Regions from separate parts of the Robertmurraya mesotrionivorans genome, predicted to be linked through region 1. Evidence: riboswitches for the same ligand, from Rfam matches in the RefSeq annotation. Region 1 holds a riboswitch; each other region holds the start of a gene.

Region 1 (6,708 bases):
GAAATTAATACTTTCGCCTCCTGAAGGGAAGGAATGGTTTCAAATGCCAAAATATCAGCTCCAGCTTCTATAAGTACCGCCATTCTCTGACGGTGGAAATCTTTAAGGAGATTATCGCTCACCCCATAGTTTCCAACATACTCTGAGCCATCTGCTAAGAACGCACCATATGGTCCAACAGATGCAGCTACCAATGGTTTGGATCTAACAAGTTGTTGCTCTTCTTGCCAAAAGTCATCTCTTGCACTCTTCGCAAGCACTACTGTCTTTTTTATCAATTCCAAGGCTTCTTCTTCTTGTAATCCACGTTTTGTAAATCCTTCAACTGTTGCTTGATAGCTTGCAGTTATCGCACAATCTGCGCCTGCCTGAAAATAGTCTAAATGTACCTGATAGATCATCTGCGGATTCTCGAGTAACACACGAGCTGACCAAAGAGGATCATCCAAATTACATCCATAGGATTCAAGCTCGGTAGCCATTGCTCCATCTAAAATAATAAGTGAATGCTCTTGTAAAATAGCATCAATTGGATTGTTTTTTTTCAACGTAAACGTCTCCCTTCTTGTTAAACCCTTGTTTTATATAATAACTAGCATAGCAAAGCAAGATAAATGGAATTCCACAAAACAGTGCAATTCTCTGTGTTGGATCAAAAGCAATACCTATACAGGAAGCCAGACAAAGAAAGAACGCTGCAATCGGAACGATAGGATACAATGGCGTTCGGTAAGCAAGGTCTTGCACGGAATGGCCTTCTTTTACATATTGTCTACGGAATAATAACTGTGAAACACTAATACTCATCCATACAATAACTACTGCTAGTCCTGAAATGGACACAAGTACGATATATACAGTATCAGGTGCAATAATACTAGAAAACAGAGCTAAGCCGCCACCTAGCATACTGAAAATGATAGCATTAAGTGGAACACCTCGATTTGTTAACTTTGCAAAGAATGGAGAGATTGTTTCTTTTTCTGCAAGTGACCAAAGCATTCTTGAGGAAGCGTATAATCCAGAGTTCGCTGCCGATAAAATCGCCGTTAAGATAACGAAGTTCATAATATCCGCACCATAAGGTACCCCTATTCTATCTAGAACAGCAACAAAAGGGCTTTCCAATACCCCAGCATCAGAAAAAGGGAGCAGAGCTGATAACACAATGATGGTTCCGACAAAGAAGATAATTAATCTCCACAGTGTCGTTCGAATAGCCTTCGGAATTGCCTTTTCTGGATTTTCAGTTTCTCCAGCAGCAATCCCAATTAATTCTGTCCCAGAAAATGCAAAATTCACTGCCAACATGGTCATAAAAATGGCAAATACACCGTTTGGAAATAACCCTTGGCCAATGATATTTGAAAACACGGGTGCTGTCTCAGAACCCTCTATTGGCAGAATACCGACCATAGCTGCTGCACCTAAAATAATAAAGAACAAAATTGCGAGAACTTTTATGGATGCAAACCAAAATTCTGATTCAGCAAAGAATTTAACAGTTACTGCATTTAATAAAAAAATTAAAATAGCAAATAGAGCACTCCAAATCCATACATTCACATTTGGGAACCAACGCTGCATCAATAACCCAGCAGCTGTGAACTCTGAACCTAATGCCACTGTCCAAGTTAACCAATACAACCAAGCAACAGTAAAGCCTGTTGCGGGTCCAATATATTTGGCTGCGTAACTATGGAACGCTCCCGTTTCTGGCATATGTACAGATAACTCCCCCAAACATAACATAACTAAATAGACCACCAAGGCACCGATTAAGTACGAAAGAATCGTTCCAAACGGTCCTGCCTGTTGAATCGTATAACCTGAACTTAGAAACAAACCGGTCCCAATGACCCCACCTAAGGATAACATGACTAGATGTCTTGCTTGCATTTTCCTTTGAAATCCTTGTTCTTCCACTTTCACAAATAACTCCTCCTTAACCTACATCCAGAAGCAACCATTACAAACGATCAATGAATACTTTAGTGGGGGAAACAAAAAAACGCACTCAGGAAACGAGTGCACTACTGACAAATAAAAACGTCCGCTCCTATCTATCGAGGAAAAATCACCCGCTGGAATTAGCACAGTATCCTAGTTGATCTGTTGCTGAGGCTTCACAGGGCCAGTCCCTCCACCTCTCTGGATAAGAAATATTTTTATCAACCTTACCAATCTACAAAAATAATGTCAAGAAACTTTTGAATAAACTAATAGTTTACATATTACTATGTATAACTATTACAATCCCGTCATACATATAACTGTTTGATATACAAAACAAAGGAGCGAACACTTCATGAATCAACAAACACCATCTTTTGTCAGTCACATTGACTCGTATGTGTATCATGCATTCCAAGGGATTACCGGGCGAATGGTTGCCGTCCAAACGGTCAGAGGGACTGTAACAGGATTACTTAAGTCTGTTATGCCTGACCATATTGTAGTGGAATCAGGAGGTTCTCCATTCTTTATTCGCACTCAACAAATTATCTGGGTTATTCCTAGAGGATAAGGAGGTCATCCGATGTTTAAACGTGAAAATAAATTATTGATTGACCTTCCTGTTCCAGAGCATGGTGATCCGAATGCGGCCGCTGCTGTTCAGGAGTTGTTAGGTGGAAAATTTGGAGAAATGTCAACTTTAAACAATTACATGTATCAGTCTTTTAACTTTCGTCAAAAGGATAAATTAAAACCTTTTTATGACCTCGTAGCAAGTATTACAGCAGAAGAATTTGGTCATGTGGAGCTCGTTAGTAATACAATCAACTTGTTATCACGCGGAAACACCTTTCCTGGGGACCCTGATGTTACCCCTTTACGTGAAGGAATGGATGCACGCAGTACGTATCACTTTATTGCTACTGCTCAAACGGCATTAGCAGGTGATTCTATGGGGCGCCCTTGGACCGGAGACAATGTGTTTAGCAGCGGAAACTTAGTGCTAGATTTACTTCATAATTTCTTTTTAGAGGTAGGAGCACGCACACATAAGATGCGAGTATATGAAATGACAGAACATGAAACTGCTCGTGAAATGATAGGTTACTTACTTGTCAGAGGTGGGACGCATGTACTCGCTTATGCTAAAGCATTAGAAATTGCTACTGGCGTGGATGTCAAAAAAATGATTCCGATTCCTGATCTATCTAACAGAAAGTTCGACCATGCAATAAAGTTTGAGGATCAAGGCTTAGCTAATGTTTTATATACCTGGAATGATGTGGGTCATTATACCGATATCTCAAAAATTTGGAAAGGAACAAACCCTGAAAATGGAAACCAACTCAAAGTAATTACTGGAGCTCCTAAGGGTGCACCTATTCCAAATTTAGAGGAACTACCGGAGGAATTTGCTCCAGGAATTGATCGGGATGATTACGCAAGAATCGCCAAACGTTTAATGGAAAATATGTAAAATAGTTAAAGGGTATTCATGCGGCCATGAATACCCTAGTTTTATATTTATATAGTTTTTGCTTCTAACACATCTTCCCCACGTGCAGCTCTAACTTTTTCAACATACTGCTTTGCATACTCCGTAATAAGGTCATAATCTCCCGTCTTAGCTGGTGCTAATAGATTCCCTCCAACCCCTACTGCTACACAGCCGTTTTTAATCCATTGGTCCACATTTTCAAGACTAACACCACCAGTAGGCATGATATTCACTTGTGGAAGTGGTGCTTTTACTCCCTTAACAAAATCAGGGCCAAAGTTGTTTCCTGGGAATAATTTCACAATATCAACACCAGATTCAAGAGCACGCTTCATCTCAGTGATTGTCATACAACCTGGCATATAAGGGATTTGATAGAGGTTACATAATTTTGCGGTTTCTTCATCAAAGGAAGGACTGACTACGAACTGCGCACCTGCAAGGATGGCTATTCTAGCAGTAGTTGAGTCAAGAACAGTGCCAGCTCCAATCACGACATCATTGCGTTCATTATATAGAGACGTTAACTCTTTAATTACTTCATCTGCTTCTTTGACAGTAAACGTTACTTCTATCCCCTTAATCCCACCTCGAATACATGCTTTAGAGATTGTTACTGCTTCTTCCTTCGTCTCTGCTCTCACTACTGCCACTACTCCACACTCTGAAACCTTTGATAGAACATTGATTTTATTCATGTGAATCCCCACTTTTTATATATTTTATGAAACATTTTTTATTAAATTTACAAAACTCTCACGCTGCCGTATCATATAGTAGAACGGCGTTTTAAATTTTTAAATAAAAAGTTCAATTCATTCTACATATATAAATCCATTGAAAGAGGTAACCGACTGTGTCCAACGTCCAATCACTTGAAAGAGCCTTAACTATTTTGAATAAGCTTTCAGATTATCCCGATGGAATACAAATTGCCCGTTTATCTGAACAAGTTAGTCTATCAAAAAGTACCGTCCACAGGCTTTTAGCAACATTATCCAATATGAACTATGTCGTAAAAGATTCTGAATCCGACAAGTATAAATTAGGATTGCAAGTACTTTTTCTCTCGAGAAATATTTTAAATAATAATGACATTGTAAATACGGCAAAGCCTTACCTAGAAAGGCTTTCCCACGAAGTAAATGAAACCGTTCATTTATGCATTGAAGACCGTGGTGAAATTGTGTATATTGATAAAATTGAAAGTAATCAAACCATTCGAATGTTCTCACGTGTCGGAAACCGTGCACCGATGTACTGTACTGCCGTCGGAAAAATTTTATATTCCGGTATGGAGTCAGGCCATTTTGAAGAATTAGTGTCAAAGGTGAATTTTATCCCTAAGACAGAATCAACCATCACAACCCCTGAGGGACTTCGAGAAGAAATAAATAAGATTAAGAAACAAAAATACGCCTTGGATAATATAGAAAATGAAGAAGGAATACGATGTATCGCCGCACCGATATACAACCATACAGGCAAGATTATTGCTAGTTTTAGTATCTCTGGTCCTAGCAATCGTGTGACAATGGATAAAATAAACGATACATTAATAGATAAGATGAGACAGACTAGCTTAGATATTTCTAGAAATCTAGGTTACATTGGTTCTTGATAAAGCCATTTCCTTCCCTGACTGGGAAGGAAATTTTTTTACTTTATGTTTATTCTCCTTGTTTCCATAAATGAGCTTAGTTCTGCTCGATCTGGTAGCCCATCATTATCTCCTGGAGACATAACCGCTAAAGCTCCAATTGCTGTTCCACGTACCACTGCATCCTCTATTTTTTGCTCTTCTAACAAAGCACTCACTACACCGACGGCAAAACCGTCACCTGCACCAACCGTATCAACGACTTTCTCTACAGGGAAACCCTCTGTATAAAACTGCTTCCCTTCCGAACTTGTGAAAGCTCCCTTTGCACCTAATTTTATAACTACTGTTCTCACTCCAGCAGCATGATAAAACTGTGCAATCTCAGCCTCATCTTCACAGCCTGTCAATAGCTTTCCTTCTGCAATACCTGGCAGAACAATATCCGCCTGACAAGCTAAATCATTAATAATCCTCACCATTTCTTTTTGGTCTGGCCATAGTCCTGGACGTAAATTTGGGTCAAAAGAAATTTGAACTCCTTTCTCACGTGCCACTCTCAATAACTCATAGACAGCTGCTCTGCACTCTTTCGATAATGCTGGTGGTATACCAGTTAGATGAATATGATCATATCCGTCCCAGCTTACATTCTTAATTGTCTCTATATTCATATGAGAAGCTGCAGAGTTTTTCCTTGCAGAGAACACTTCTGGGTCTCCCACTTCAACTTTTTGCTTCCATTGCATACCTGTTACATATTTTGATTCATAATTAACATGGGTTGTATCAATCCCATTTTGTTGAAGGAACTTCTCTATGTTTTTACCGAAAGGATCTTCCCCAAGTTGCGTAATGTAGGTAACCTCATGACCTAAGCGGGACATTCCGATCGAAAAGTTTACCTCTGCCCCCGCAACAAACCGACTAAATCGGTTCACTTCTTCTAAAGAACCACTTTGCTCTGCTACGAAGAGAGCCATCGGTTCACCGATTGTAATGATTTTACTCATGCTTCCCCTTCTCCCCTTTACTTAAAGAGAGACATACTGTGATATGCCTCTCTTTAGCTACTTTTAGACAGCAGTTGCGTTGATATCTTCTTTTACATTTCCTTTGTTTTTCTTTTTCATATATTTAGACCAATAGGCTGTTAAGATCGGTACTAGAATTGATGTGACAATTACTGATGCTGCCACCAATGCAGTTGCTGATTGAGCAACATCCATAAATTCCGGCTTCATATTGGCAATAATCATAGGATTAGCAACAGCTGCGCCAGCTGTACTAGATGCAGCTAGTCCCGCCGTACCATTTCCGCCACCAATATACTTATCTGCTAAGATTAACGGAATACCAGTTACAATGATTACAAGAACACCTAGGATAATACCGGCAAGACCTGTTTTTGCAATGACCGTTAAATCAATTGTGTTTCCTAGTGCAAATCCGAAAAACGGGATCATTGTATGAGTAGCTTTGCTAAAGAAATCTTTTAAATCACTATCTAAATTTCCAAGAACAAAACCGACTAAGAAAGGTAGAACTGCCCCTACGAACACATGTGGTTCAAATGCTGCTAAGCCCGTTGAGCCAAGAATCAACATCGTTACTAATGGACCTGATTCAAGTGACATTAATACAAATGCTCCAG
Region 2 (6,708 bases), on a different contig from region 1:
TCGTGCTCGTTCATCAGCTTAAAAAGATGCGCTTTGCTGTATGTGGAAACAAGTTCTCCTTCATTATTTATGACAAGCAGTGTGTTATACACACCGTTGTTTTCTTGAGAAGCAACAGATCCACCAACTATATGCACACGATGTTGTTTAGCTAATTTCTGCAAAAATTCAATGCTCTTTTTTGCTTCCACGTCTGCAAGAACATCGAGGCGGGTTAAATCATAACCTGTTGTCCATAACTCTGGAAGAATGACTAAGTCAGGTTTTTCAGCCATTGCTGACTCTATTAATCTTTCCGCTTTTTGAAAGTTTTCTTCTACATTTCCAAAGCTTATGTCCATCTGAATACAGGAAACTCTCATAAGAAACCACCTTTTCTAAAAAAATATTAGTAAAAATACTTTACAAGTTGTCATTTACGATATACATTTGTGACTAGTTTTTCAATATAAAAATTGCCAATTACCCGAATATATAAAGTAGGTGGAAAAATGATGATATATCCTCAATCAAAATTATTAAAAAGCTTACCTAAACAATTCTTCGCTTCACTTGTTGCAAAAGTAAATAAGCAGATCAGTGATGGTCATGATGTGATAAACCTTGGACAGGGAAACCCTGATCAACCGACAGCTTCACATATCGTAAAAGCACTGCAAGTGGCAGCAGAGAATCCGAATAATCACAAATACTCTCCCTTCCAAGGCTTCGCATCATTAAAAGAGGCTGCTGCGACATTTTATAAAAGAGAATATAACGTAGATATCAATCCAGAGAAAGAAGTTGCCATCCTTTTCGGAGGCAAAGCTGGGCTTGTTGAAATCCCACAATGCCTATTAAACCCAGGTGAACATGTTCTCGTCCCCGATCCGGGTTATCCTGACTATTGGTCGGGAGTTGCTCTTGCACAAGCAGAAATGATTACGATGCCATTGAAGGAGGAGAATCAATTTCTTCCCGATTATTCAGCTCTAACAGATAGCGAGCTTGAAAAGGCTAAGCTTATGTTCTTAAATTATCCGAATAACCCGACAGGCGCAATAGCCAATGCTAATTTTTTTGAGGATACGGTTGCACTAGCTAAAGAGCACGAGATTTGTGTTGTTCATGATTTTGCCTATGGAGCGATAGGCTTTAATGGTCATAAACCGATTAGTTTTCTACAAACAGAAGGTGCAAAAGACGTAGGGATTGAAATTTATACGTTATCTAAGACGTATAATATGGCTGGTTGGAGAGTAGGCTTTGCGGTTGGAAATGAAAGTGTCATTGCAGCCCTTAATTTGTTGCAAGACCATTTATATGTAAGTCTTTTTGGAGCTGTCCAAGAAGCGGCAGTTGCCGCATTAACTGAGTCTCAAAGTTGTGTTCGTGAGTTAAATGCATTGTACGAATCTAGAAGAGACGTCTTTATCGGAGGACTTCAAGAATTAGGTTGGAATGTCGTAGCTCCGGAGGGGTCATTCTTTGCATGGCTAAAGGTTCCTACTGGTTATACATCTGAACAATTTTCAGATCTATTACTAGAAAAAGCACATATTGCTGTTGCCCCTGGAGTTGGTTTTGGTACATGGGGAGAAGGCTATGTCCGAGTTGGGTTACTAACCTCGGAAGCACGTTTGCGAGAAGCGGTTGAAAGAATTTCAAAGCTCCAAATTTTTAGTTAATGTATTGACAGTCGAATTAAATTCTGGAATAATCAAAATCAATTGAAAGTATAAACAATAATTCCATAATGAAAACATTCGTTTTCTTATCAAGAGCAGGTGGAGGGACGAGCCCGACGAAGCCCGGCAACCGACTTACATGTTTTGTAAGCACGGTGCTAATTCTTGCAGCAAAGGCTGATAGATAAGGAGATGTTAGTTTACGATACTAACCTCTTCCTGATGATAAGAAGAGGTTTTTTTATGTATATGCGTATAGGAGAGAAAGGACGAAAGCAAATGAGTGAGATCATCGCAACGTACTTGGTACATGACGCCAAACACAATCCTGAGAAAAAAGCAGAGGAAATTGCGCTTGGTTTAACGGTTGGTTCATGGACTCAATTACAAAAGCTTGAGCAAGAGCAATTGAAAAAATATAAAGGTAGAGTTATTTCCGCAGAAAAATTACACATAGATGAACATACGAATGAAACGGTAGCGGTGTTAAAAATCGCTTATCCTTCAAATAACTTTTCGCTAGATCTTCCAGCTATTTTAACAACGGTGTTTGGAAAGCTGTCTCTTGACGGGAAGATTAAGCTATTAGATCTTGATTTTTCACAAGAGTTAAAATCGGCTTTTCCAGGTCCTAAGTTTGGTATTAATGGTCTAAGAGAGAAGCTTGGGGTATATGATCGTCCGTTATTGATGAGTATTTTTAAAGGAATTCTTGGTAGAGATCTTCCATTCCTCTTCAGCCAATTGCGCGAACAGGCATTGGGTGGAGTCGATTTTGTAAAAGATGACGAAATTCTTTTTGAAAACCCATTAACTCCTTTTGAACAGAGAATTACTGGTGGAAGAGAAGTTCTGCAACAGGTTTATGAAGAAACGGGACATCGTACCTTGTATGCTGTGAACTTGACAGGACGTACGTCTCAATTAATTGACAAAGCTAAAAGAGCAAAAGAACTTGGTGCGGACTTACTATTATTTAATGTGTTTGCGTATGGTCTTGATGTTCTTCAAGAATTACGCGAAGAAGAGGGTGTTGGTCTTCCGATTATGGCACATCCAGCTGTGAGTGGAGCACTCACTTCGTCTGATGTATACGGAATTTCTCATTCCCTACTACTTGGAAAATTGTTGCGTTACGCTGGAGCCGACTTGTCTCTATTCCCATCTCCATACGGTTCGGTGGCTTTGGAAAAGAAAGCAGCATTATCGATTGCTGAAGCGTTAACAGATCAATCAGAAGCTATGAATAAGGGCTTTCCAGTGCCTTCAGCTGGTATTCATCCTGGACTTGTTCCACTTTTACTACAAGATTTTGGCTTAGATAGTGTCATTAATGCTGGTGGTGGCGTTCATGGGCATCCGGCTGGTGCGAAAGGTGGAGGTCTTGCTTTCCGCCAAGCTATTGAGTTAAGTCAAAAAGGATTGCCATTGAGAGAAAACTCGCAGCAATATCCTGAACTGGCAACTGCAATCGAACTGTGGGGAGTCACTGAGGTGGCGAAACAATCATGACCAAGAAAATAGCCGTATTTTGTGATTTCGATGGCACGATTACCGAGAAGGATAATATTATTGCCATTATGAAAAAATTTGCTCCTCCCGAATGGGAAGCGCTGAAGGACGACATATTATCTGAGAGGATTTCGATCAGAGAAGGAGTGGGAAAGCTTTTCTCGTTACTGCCTTCCTCAAAAAAAGAAGAGATCATTACGTATTCATTAGAAAATGTTAGAATTCGCAAAGGATTTCCTGATTTTGTGAAGTTTTTGAAAGAACAGGATATTCCTTTGTATATTGTTAGTGGTGGTATTGATTTCTTTGTATATCCCATTTTACAAGCTTATGGCCCTTTTTCAGGAGTGTATTGTAATGCTGCTGATTTTAGTGGCGAATATATCAATATTCTTTGGCCAAATGCATGTGATGAACATTGCCAAAATGATTGCGGCTGCTGTAAACCTAGTATTATTCGTGGGCTTAAAGAAGATTTCTACAAAGTCGTTATTGGTGATTCAGTAACCGATTTGCAAGCAGCTAAACAGGCTGATCTAGTCATTGCAAGAGAACTACTATTAGAAAAATCGAAAGAGTATGGCTTGAATCATAGAGAGTTTGTTGATTTCTATGATGTGATCAAGCATATGTCGAAGGTTAGGAGTTGATTGGATGAGTCTGTTAACAGAACGTTGGGAGCAGCTTGCTGATGTGAAGGATGAGCTTGCTGTTCGAGATTGGTTTATGGGAACGAGCGGGAATTTAGCTATAAAGGTTAGCGACAATCCTATACAATTCTTAGTAACAGCAAGTGGCAAGGATAAGCGGAAGCGAACGTCAGAGGATTTTCTGCTCGTCGATGGAAATGGAAACCCAGTAAATGAGACACATTTGAAGCCATCTGCTGAAACCTTATTACATGTGGAAATCTATAAAAAAACAGCTGCTGGTTGTAGTTTACATGTTCATACGATTGATAATAATATCATATCTGAATTATATGGCGATCAAGGAGAAATCACCTTTACTGGCCAGGAACTCATTAAAGCATTTGATTTATGGGAAGAGGATGCCGTTCTTCGAGTTCCCATTATCAGTAATCCAGCACATATTCCGACACTAGCACAGGAGTTTAGTGAGCATGTAAAAGAGGATAAAGGCGTTGTGTTAATCAGAAATCATGGGATAACCGTTTGGGGAAAAAATGCATTCGAGGCAAAAAAACTACTCGAAGCATCCGAATTTTTATTTCGCTATCATCTAAGACTTTTAGAATATAAAAAATAAAATTTAAAGGAGTAAAAAAATGGCACATATCGTATTTCAAAGTACAAAAGAAGAAATTAAAGATCAAAAAGAAGTGGCAGCGTTTTTACAATCTCAAGAGGTAATCTATGAGCACTGGGATATTACAAAACTTCCTAGCAACCTTCAAGAGAAATATATTTTAACAGATGAAGAGAAAGCAGAAATCTTATCTGTATTCTCAACTGAAATTACCGAAATTTCAGAGAAGCGTGGATACAAAGCACAGGATGTTATTTCTCTTGCTGAACACACTCCAAACCTAGAGCAACTATTAACGAACTTCCAACAAGAACACCACCATACAGACGATGAGGTCCGCTTTATTGTTAGTGGACACGGAGTGTTTATTATCCAAGGATTAGACGGAGAATTTTTCGAGGTGTTTCTAAACCCTGGTGATCTTATTTCAGTTCCTCCGAATGTTAGACATTATTTTACCCTTCAAGAGGATAGAAAAGTTGTTGCCATCCGTATTTTTGTAACAACTGAAGGATGGGTTCCAATCTACGAAAAAAATGAAGTAGAAGCTTAAAAATAGTTTTCAAGGCACTAGAGTCTAAACACCTAGTGTCTTTATTGCTTTTGGTGGATAAAATCGATAATTGTCGAAAAGTAATAGGGATTTTAGGGTGTTTTTTGTCGTATACAGAAATATTAAGAAAACTATGTCTTATTTTGCGATTCTATTTACTTTTATTCAAATTCTTGCAATAATTCATCAAGTGATGATTTTTATTTAGGGGATTTAAGGAGTATTAGGAGGTTAACGGGGTGCAGCAGAATAGCAGAGAAATGCTTGCCACGATTCAACAAATGAGAGAGAAAATGATTGAATCTGCACAAGCAAATGGTCTAGGTGGGGAAGAGACAATTGAGTGTAGTCAGGAGCTAGATAAGCTAATTTTTGAATATCAATGCTTATCACAAGAGAAGAAGAAAAGCAAAAAAGAAATAAAGATTACCAGAAAACAAGCTATGTTTGTATGGCCTAATAACATCATATGCGTTTAAATAGATTGAAAAGGAAGGAGACGATAGCGCTCCTTCCTTTTTTGTAGGTATTCTAATGAATAGCTCGTTTTTTAAATCTTCCCCCTCTAACTTCGGCAATGTCTGCAACGGCCAGAAAGGCATTACTATCTAGATCCTCTACAATGAGCTTGAGCTTTGCTTCTTCCAGTCGTGTAATGACACAGAAGATAACCTTTTTATCGTCTCCTGTATAGGCTCCTTCTCCAGTAAGGAAGGTGACACCCCGGCCGAGTCGAGCCAAAATCGCATCACCAATTTCTTTATGCTTATCGCTAATGATCCATGCAGATTTTGATTGATCTAACCCTTCAATAACGATATCAATTGTTTTAAAAGCAATAAAATAAGCTAGGATCGAATACATCGCTCGGTCCCATCCAAACACAAATCCCCCGGTACCAAAAATAAAAATATTAAAAAACATGATCACTTCTCCAACAGAAAAAGGAACCTTTTTATTGATTAATATGGCAAGGATTTCTGTGCCGTCCAGTGATCCTCCATAGCGGATGACGATTCCTACACCAGCACCTAAGGCAATCCCTCCAAAAACCGTTGCTAACAGGATGTCATCAGTAAAGGCAGGAACAGGATGTAGATATACGGTTGTGATTGATAATATGGTTATAGCGAAGAGTGTAGATAGTGCGAAGGTTTTTCCGATTTGTTTATATCCGATGAAAAAGAATGGAACATTTAAAATGAAGATGATTAGACCGATTTTAATCGCAGTAATATGAGACAAAATAATTGAAATCCCGACGATTCCACCATCCATAATTTGATTGGGTATAAGGAAAATCTCTAATCCTACAGCCATTAGGATAGCGCCAATAAAAATAAAAATAGCTCTTTTAATAATACTCTTTTTCGGTAATTTTCGGTGCTGTATATGGTTCTCTAAATTCATTTGAATGGCTTCATGAATAAGTTGTTTTTCCATTAAGTCACCTCCATTTGTATTGATACTTGTTATTTATTATACAATAAATCGTTTCTATGTAGGTAAATCTGGAACTTGATCACTCAAAGGGAATAAAAAAGCGGCATGTATCACTCATGCCGAATTCATATTAGGAAAAGAGGTCAATTAACAATATCATAAATAGTAAACCAGAAATAAAGGAATAAGTTGATGTTCGTTCATTGCCATCCCCATGACTTTCAGGTATTAACTCTTTATATATAATGAACAGCATAGCACCTG
Region 3 (6,708 bases), on a different contig from region 1:
AACGAACATTGTCGCTAGCGTCATTAACATATCAGGAATCCGCATTTTTACAATCATAATGGAGTTCAATATTCCTACAATTAACGCTGCAGCAACTGCCGAGATAATAGCTACAAAGGTATTTTGCGAAAACCAGACGAACATGGAAATAACGATTGCATTCGATAAGGATGCCACCGATCCAACTGAAAGATCGAAGCCATCAACGGTTAAGCTGATTGTAATTCCAATTGCAATGATGGTTACAATTGAAATGGAACGCAGGATATTTACAATGTTATTTCCCTGGATAAAAGCTGGATTGGCCAATGAAAATATGATAATGAGTGCAATGATCGTAATAATCGTTCCATATTTATAAAAAAATTGAAAAAGATCAAATGACGTTTTTGCTGGGGTCTGTTTCTTTGCTGTTATGTTTGCCTCCATCTTACCTGCCCCCTGTTGAATAGAATAATAGTTCTTCTTCATTGGTTGAGTTTGTTTCTAGTTCCTTCACTGACCTTCCATCATAAAGAACATAGACCCGATTAGTAATTCCCATGATCTCTGATAGCTCAGATGATGCATAAATAATAGCCTTTCCGCGGCTTGCCAGCTCGGAAATAAGATTAAAAATGTCCTTTTTTGCGCCAACGTCTACACCTTTGGTCGGCTCATCAAAAATATAGACATCAGCATCGGCTACGAGCCACTTACCAATTGCAACCTTTTGTTGATTACCACCAGAAAGATTTTGAACTTTTGTTTCTTCAGAAGGTGTCTTTATTCCAAGACGATTGATCATTGCTTTTGCAACTAACTTTTCTTTTTTGCGATCCAAGAAGTTTAATTCCTTTGAAAAACGTCCTAAATTCACTACGGTTAAATTTGATTCAACTGATTCATATACAAGAATACCTTCTTTTCGGCGCTCTTCAGGGACCAAGGCAAATCCATTCTTAACAGCTTCATAAGGATTTTTAACGCTAACCCTTTTTCCGTTAACCTTGACTTCTCCTGCCATTAATTTGCCTTCAGCCCCGAATAGGACTTTACAGAACTCGGTCTTACCGGCACCTACAAGCCCAGCGATTCCCACAATCTCTCCTGCTCTGACTTTCATGCTGAAATCTTTAATCTTATCTCTATCTGTAAGTCCTTTTACCTCAAGGAATGTGTCTCCAATGGTCATGAATTTATCAGGAAACTGTTCACCGAGTTTTTGGCCAAGCATATGCTCCACTACTTTGTTTTGGGTGGTATCCGAAATTCTCTGTCTCTCGACTACTTCCCCATTTCTCATAATCGTTATTTCATCACAAATCTCAAAAATCTCTGGAAGTCGGTGTGATATGAAAATAATTCCAACACCACGTCTTTTTAATTCTTGTACTATACGAAATAATTCATTTGTTTCTGTATGGCTAAGAGGTGCTGTCGGCTCATCCAAAATGAGAAATTTACATTCTTTCGACACGGCTCTCGCGATTAGGACCATTTGTTTTTCTGCCAATGTCAATTCACTTACTAGTTTCTTAGTAGGAAGATTCAAATTCATTTCCGATAGGATGGTGGCCGCTTTCACATGCAGGCTTTTCCAATTGACCCATTGCTTCTTTCCCATGTTATGTACCGTGTCCATTAACATGATATTTTCAGCAACCGTTAAATAAGGGATCAGCGCTGTATCCACTTCCTGATATACAATTTGAATTCCTGAATCCATGGCACTCTTGGGGGAACGAATGGAAAGAGGCTGTCCATTCATTGTGATTTCACCAGTATAGTGGTCGTATGCCCCTGAAAGAACCTTCATCAGCGTTGATTTCCCAGCACCGTTGGCTCCGATTAAGGCATGAGTTTTCCCGCTTTCAACCGAAAAGTCCACCTCATTTAATGCTTTTACACCGGGAAATTCAATTGAGACATTCTTCATCTCTAAAGTGGTCATTGTAACCGTCCTTTCAAAGAAACACTCTCTTTATCTTGTGAAAAGAGAGTGTCTATCAATAAGTCCCTTACTTCTGATAGTGTTCCTTCAACGTCGTCATCCAGTCTTCTTCAAATTCCGTCGATTGGCCCCATCCTTCAATGATTTCAGTTAGATTGACCATATTAACAGGATCTTTTGATTTCTGAAGATCTTCTTGAGAGATAAGTGAAGCTTCCAAATCATAAGTTTGTGGTGTTTCCTCGCCTGCTAATTTCTTCGCAAGTATTCTCATATTTACTGCACCAATCAACTTAGGATCAACAGCTGCCGTATATCTCCAAGCACTGCCTTCTCTTTGGATTTCCTGCAAATCAGCATTTGAAACATCGATTCCATAGATTTTAACTTCTTCTCTGCCAGCTTCTTTTAACGCGCGAGCTGCACCGATAGCAAAAGCATCCCATGTTGCAAAAATCGCATCAAGTTCACCCTTAGGGTATTTATTCAGCATCGCGGCAACAGCATTTTGGGTTTGAACACTCGTATCAGCTGCTGCCACCCCAAAGCGCTCCACTTCTTTAATTCCAGGATTTTTTGCTAATACATCTTCATAAACTTTATTTCGTCTAACCATCGGCGGGAATCCGTCTACCCATAGGTATGCAATATTGGCTTCCCCTTTTGTTTCCTTTACTAATTGGTCCAATGATAGAGTAGCTAACGCTTCATCATCTTGTGATACAAGAGTAACACCGTCAACACTAGTTAAATTTGCATTCGAGTCAAATGCGACTACGCCCTTTCCTGCGTCAACAATTTTCTGTATGTCATTAACGGTAGCATCATCATCACCGTGAGAAATAATAAATCCATCATAATCTTGATTTAACGCTTGGTTAATCGCATCATGAAATTTCGCTGTATCTCCATTTGCAGTAAATACATCCACTTGGAAACCGAAAGCTTCACCTTCTTGTTTCGCACCAGCTAAGAATTGAGCTGTGTGATCGTCCCCGCCAATTTTACGAATAACTTTGATTTTCGGCTGGTCTCCATTTGCAAAGCGTTCAGGTACACCTTCAATCGGTGTGTTTGATCCTGTTGCTTCCTTTGTTTCTCCCCCTGATGCACAGCCTGTAAGCAAAAGTGTTGCAGCGATTGCTGATACAAATGTACTTCTTAAAAAGTTCTTCTTCATGTTTTTTTCTCCCCTTTTTGTTTTCTATGCCTTCTTACCAACGTTGCTCTTAGGAGAGTTTTTTTATTAGGCTGTTAAAATTTTACTGAAGCGCAAATCAATAGCCCAGTTTAACACCGCCTAAAATATAAAAAACCTCTCCAGAAAAGAGAGGTTTCATCACAAAATAAGGACTACTCCTCTCTTATCTCTCAAAACAATTTCTTGTTTTGCAGGATTTAGCACCAATTCCAAACGGAACGGTTGCTGGGCGTCATCGGGCCAGTCCCTCTGCCACTCTTGATAAGAGAACGTATTTATTCATTTACTTTAATAAAGTATAAAACTTAATTTAATATTCTATTAACAAATTGTCAATAGTATTTTCTAAATATTTTTAATAGAGATATTTTTCCAAAGACAGCCAGAATAACTTCTGCCCATGTATTAAGTTCATCAAAAGTCCCCACTTTACTCTAATAAAGATTCTCACCGTCTACGACGAATTGGTGAACTATAGCTAAATTGAAAGCTATAATTAACACAAACGAAATTAGGTGAATTCGTTATTATGTGATACACTTTATTTACCATTTGATTTACTTTCTTACATTGTGCCCTGCTCATTCAGTGAGTGGGGATCCTTGTTATTTAAAAGAAAAAACAGACTCTAAAAAGAGCCTGCTTAGTTTGTTTTTATTATTAAGCTTTACGTACGTTAGCTGCTTGAGCTCCACGTTGACCTTGCTCAACGTCAAAAGTAACTGCTTGACCTTCGTCTAAAGATTTAAAACCGTCCCCTTGGATAGCTGAGAAATGAACGAATACGTCTTCTCCGGCTTCACGCTCGATAAATCCGAAACCTTTTTCTGCGTTAAACCATTTTACTTTACCTTGTTCCATTTTGTTTCCTCCTGCTGTGTGCTTTGCACACAATGTGTTACTATCCTTGGACTCAGTGATCATCAAGACGAAAAGTTAATCTTATACTATCCTTTACACCGAACAAAAATAATTCTACTAAAGTTTAACATTTTTTATAAGTATTTGCAAGAAGACAACTGACTTATAATTTCTCTGAAAACTACCTCTTTAAGTATATCAACAAAAAAGAGTGTCAATCCTTCTGGAATCACACCCCGATTCGAGACTATTTTTAACATCTTACATATTTGCGTTTGAAACCAAGCTTCCCTCTATCCATTTCTTTTTGAATACTTTCGTATGCGTTTAGTAAACTACTTTTTTTACTGTCCCGTTTGACTTCTACAATTCCTATTTCCTTCGAGATCTCGACTGCCTTTTCATGTTGCGGCAAATAGGAAATTCCCACGGTGTATACGAAATTATTCATAGCGGATTTGGTTCGTTCTGGCGAATCATGAATCGAACTTTTCACAGTATCAAGCATATTGGATATCTTGCTTTCGGAAAATTCTTTGTCTTTGCGATTCCCTAACATCCAGCAGTAGCAACTCCATCCGGCAGACATTCTCAACTCGTCACCACTTGCGATCCATTTATCAGCTACTTCTTGTGCAATATCTGACTCTGATAAAGTTACTGCTACCACATAATCGGAAAGCATATAAAAATACGCTCCATCCATCCAACGATCAAAATCCGACTCAGTCATGGCTTTTGGGTCTGCAATAATGCCAGCAAAGTACATTGCATCGTAGTTACCCGTAGCATAAAGCTCATCAGCTAAATCTTGATTGATTTTTATTTTCTTTGCGATTGGTTTCATAGCACCTGTAGCTACGCCAAAAAGTGGCTCGTGCGCACCATTAGATATGTACATTTTTTTAGTTCGTTCCTTACCGAGGGCTTCAAGCTCCTGCATCACTGTTTCGAAATCCATAGCTTTGTACTTCCTTCCTAAAAATTAGCCTTTTAATAATAACCAACTAATATACTTTATTGAGTCTTCCATACATCTCAATCTTACCATTCCTTGAATCAAAAACAGAATAATACATTTATTTTCTCCATACAAAAAAGAGAACATAAAGCATTCCCAATACAAAGTAGTTACTGGTAATAGATTAGCTTCTCACAATTCCTAATTTGAAACCGATAAACAAAGTAACATGAAACCAATAAGAAGCAACCAAGACCGAATAGATTGAAAGAACATCCAACGTTTTCTTATCTCCATCCAATCAGGGGGAGGATGATCAGCATCCCATTGTTTAATTTCTTTGTTAATTGGAACATTATATTTAATAGTTATTACGGTTGCTAAAATAAACATCACGGCAGAAGCAATACGGATAGTAAGTTCGAAACCTCCAATTTCATTAGTAAATAATGCGTATATTACGGTTAGAATTACACTTAAAGGCATTAATATCGGCATAATAATTCCATATGTTTTCAGTGAATCTTGTTCAAAACGTATATGGTACTTTTGCGGTAAATGACGGATAACTGGATGTACTAAGGCAAATGAAGTAAACTCAGCACAAGCAGTGAATCCAGCTATTATCAATGTAATAAAACCTAAAAAATCCAAATTAATTATCTCCTAAAAATTTAATTAATGATATGCTGCTTATCGAATGTTCTTGTGCGAGCCGTCACAGGAGGGCATTTTTTGAGATAGTCCACAAGTGCAATCCTTTAATCCCTTTCCACTGAGAATTTTCTCCATACAATTTTCAACCCTTGACACTCGAGTTTTGGATTGTTTCGGTTGAGAAAAATAAAGAATGTATGCTCTTTGCCGTCCCGGCGTCAATGCTTCAAAAGCAGTTTTCAAGTCTGGTGTTTCATCGAATTTATTTTGAAGTTCTTCTGGAATGATGAATTCTGTATTCTTTTTTAAAGTCACTTCCAAACCGGCTTTTTCAACTTCAATGGCTTCAAGAATGTATTCTTTCAAAATGGGTTCTAGTTCAACTATTTCTTGAAGATTGGTGAATCGAATCTGGCGTGCCGCCTGTACATTCGCGGTTTGTTGGACAAGAATTCCATGGGGATCTTTTAATAAGGCACCTTTGTGAAACAGAAGCGCACAATATTCTTTAAATCCATGTATTAAAACGATGTTTTTTTTCTCAAACGTATAACACGGATGCATCCACTTAAACTCTTCAGTCAGATCACAGTCAAGAACAATATGTCTCAACCTCTCAGATTCTTCCTTCCATTTTTTAGTTTTACTTAAATAATCATCAACTTTTGGATTCATTCTACTATTTGCCATCAAGGTACCTCTTTTCAATTTTCGATCGGCTGCTATGCTATTCGTTTATAGGACTTTCACGAAGGGAGATTTAGTTGCCACGATACTCCAAATCGATCATTTAGCCAACCAAACCTTTGACTAAAACCATAGTCCCCAATTGGCATAAGCGCTTGTCCACCCTCGATAAGTTTCTGATAAATGCTATTAATTTCCTCTTCACTATCACAAGTAACAAAAATTGAAATGGAAGGAGTAAATGAAAACTGATGCTTCAGATTACTATCAATACACATAAATTCTTGCCCTTTTAAAGAAAAAGTAGCCTTCATTACTGTTCCTTCATCTCCAGATTCATTCGCCCCATAGCGAACAATACTTGTAATTTCTGAATCCTCAATGATTGATATGTAATAATTCATTGCT

Evidence for each region. Region 1 has a riboswitch for S-adenosylmethionine ahead of mmuP (S-methylmethionine permease). Riboswitches for the same ligand answer to the same signal wherever they lie in the genome.
Region 2: another riboswitch for S-adenosylmethionine. It lies ahead of ACRX5O_RS13380 (2,3-diketo-5-methylthiopentyl-1-phosphate enolase); the one in region 1 lies ahead of mmuP (S-methylmethionine permease).
Region 3: another riboswitch for S-adenosylmethionine. It lies ahead of ACRX5O_RS21345 (sugar ABC transporter substrate-binding protein); the one in region 1 lies ahead of mmuP (S-methylmethionine permease).

The regions. Positions count from the first base shown of each region.
Region 1 covers NZ_JBPCCH010000025.1:47,519-54,226, reverse strand. Annotated here, with positions in the region: gene mmuM (homocysteine S-methyltransferase) at 1-548, opposite strand, end outside; gene mmuP (S-methylmethionine permease) at 526-1,932, opposite strand; SAM riboswitch class I at 2,057-2,162, opposite strand; gene ACRX5O_RS22440 (YuzF family protein) at 2,309-2,527, shown strand; gene ACRX5O_RS22435 (manganese catalase family protein) at 2,540-3,433, shown strand; gene ACRX5O_RS22430 (bifunctional 4-hydroxy-2-oxoglutarate aldolase/2-dehydro-3-deoxy-phosphogluconate aldolase) at 3,481-4,152, opposite strand; gene ACRX5O_RS22425 (IclR family transcriptional regulator) at 4,311-5,075, shown strand; gene ACRX5O_RS22420 (sugar kinase) at 5,114-6,067, opposite strand; gene kdgT (2-keto-3-deoxygluconate transporter) at 6,131-6,708, opposite strand, start outside.
Region 2 covers NZ_JBPCCH010000007.1:122,035-128,742, forward strand. Annotated here, with positions in the region: gene ACRX5O_RS13370 (carbon-nitrogen family hydrolase) at 1-362, opposite strand, end outside; gene ACRX5O_RS13375 (pyridoxal phosphate-dependent aminotransferase) at 492-1,667, shown strand; SAM riboswitch class I at 1,751-1,858, shown strand; gene ACRX5O_RS13380 (2,3-diketo-5-methylthiopentyl-1-phosphate enolase) at 1,947-3,179, shown strand; gene ACRX5O_RS13385 (2-hydroxy-3-keto-5-methylthiopentenyl-1-phosphate phosphatase) at 3,176-3,829, shown strand; gene ACRX5O_RS13390 (methylthioribulose 1-phosphate dehydratase) at 3,834-4,448, shown strand; gene ACRX5O_RS13395 (1,2-dihydroxy-3-keto-5-methylthiopentene dioxygenase) at 4,468-5,001, shown strand; gene ACRX5O_RS13400 (Spo0E family sporulation regulatory protein-aspartic acid phosphatase) at 5,241-5,480, shown strand; gene ACRX5O_RS13405 (YitT family protein) at 5,533-6,411, opposite strand; gene ACRX5O_RS13410 (ZIP family metal transporter) at 6,575-6,708, opposite strand, start outside.
Region 3 covers NZ_JBPCCH010000022.1:2,226-8,933, reverse strand. Annotated here, with positions in the region: gene ACRX5O_RS21355 (ABC transporter permease) at 1-429, opposite strand, end outside; gene ACRX5O_RS21350 (sugar ABC transporter ATP-binding protein) at 431-1,933, opposite strand; gene ACRX5O_RS21345 (sugar ABC transporter substrate-binding protein) at 2,001-3,113, opposite strand; SAM riboswitch class I at 3,295-3,402, opposite strand; gene ACRX5O_RS21340 (cold-shock protein) at 3,795-3,995, opposite strand; gene ACRX5O_RS21335 (DNA alkylation repair protein) at 4,249-4,956, opposite strand; gene ACRX5O_RS21330 (anthrone oxygenase family protein) at 5,158-5,610, opposite strand; gene ACRX5O_RS21325 (YdeI/OmpD-associated family protein) at 5,650-6,303, opposite strand; gene ACRX5O_RS21320 (VOC family protein) at 6,360-6,708, opposite strand, start outside.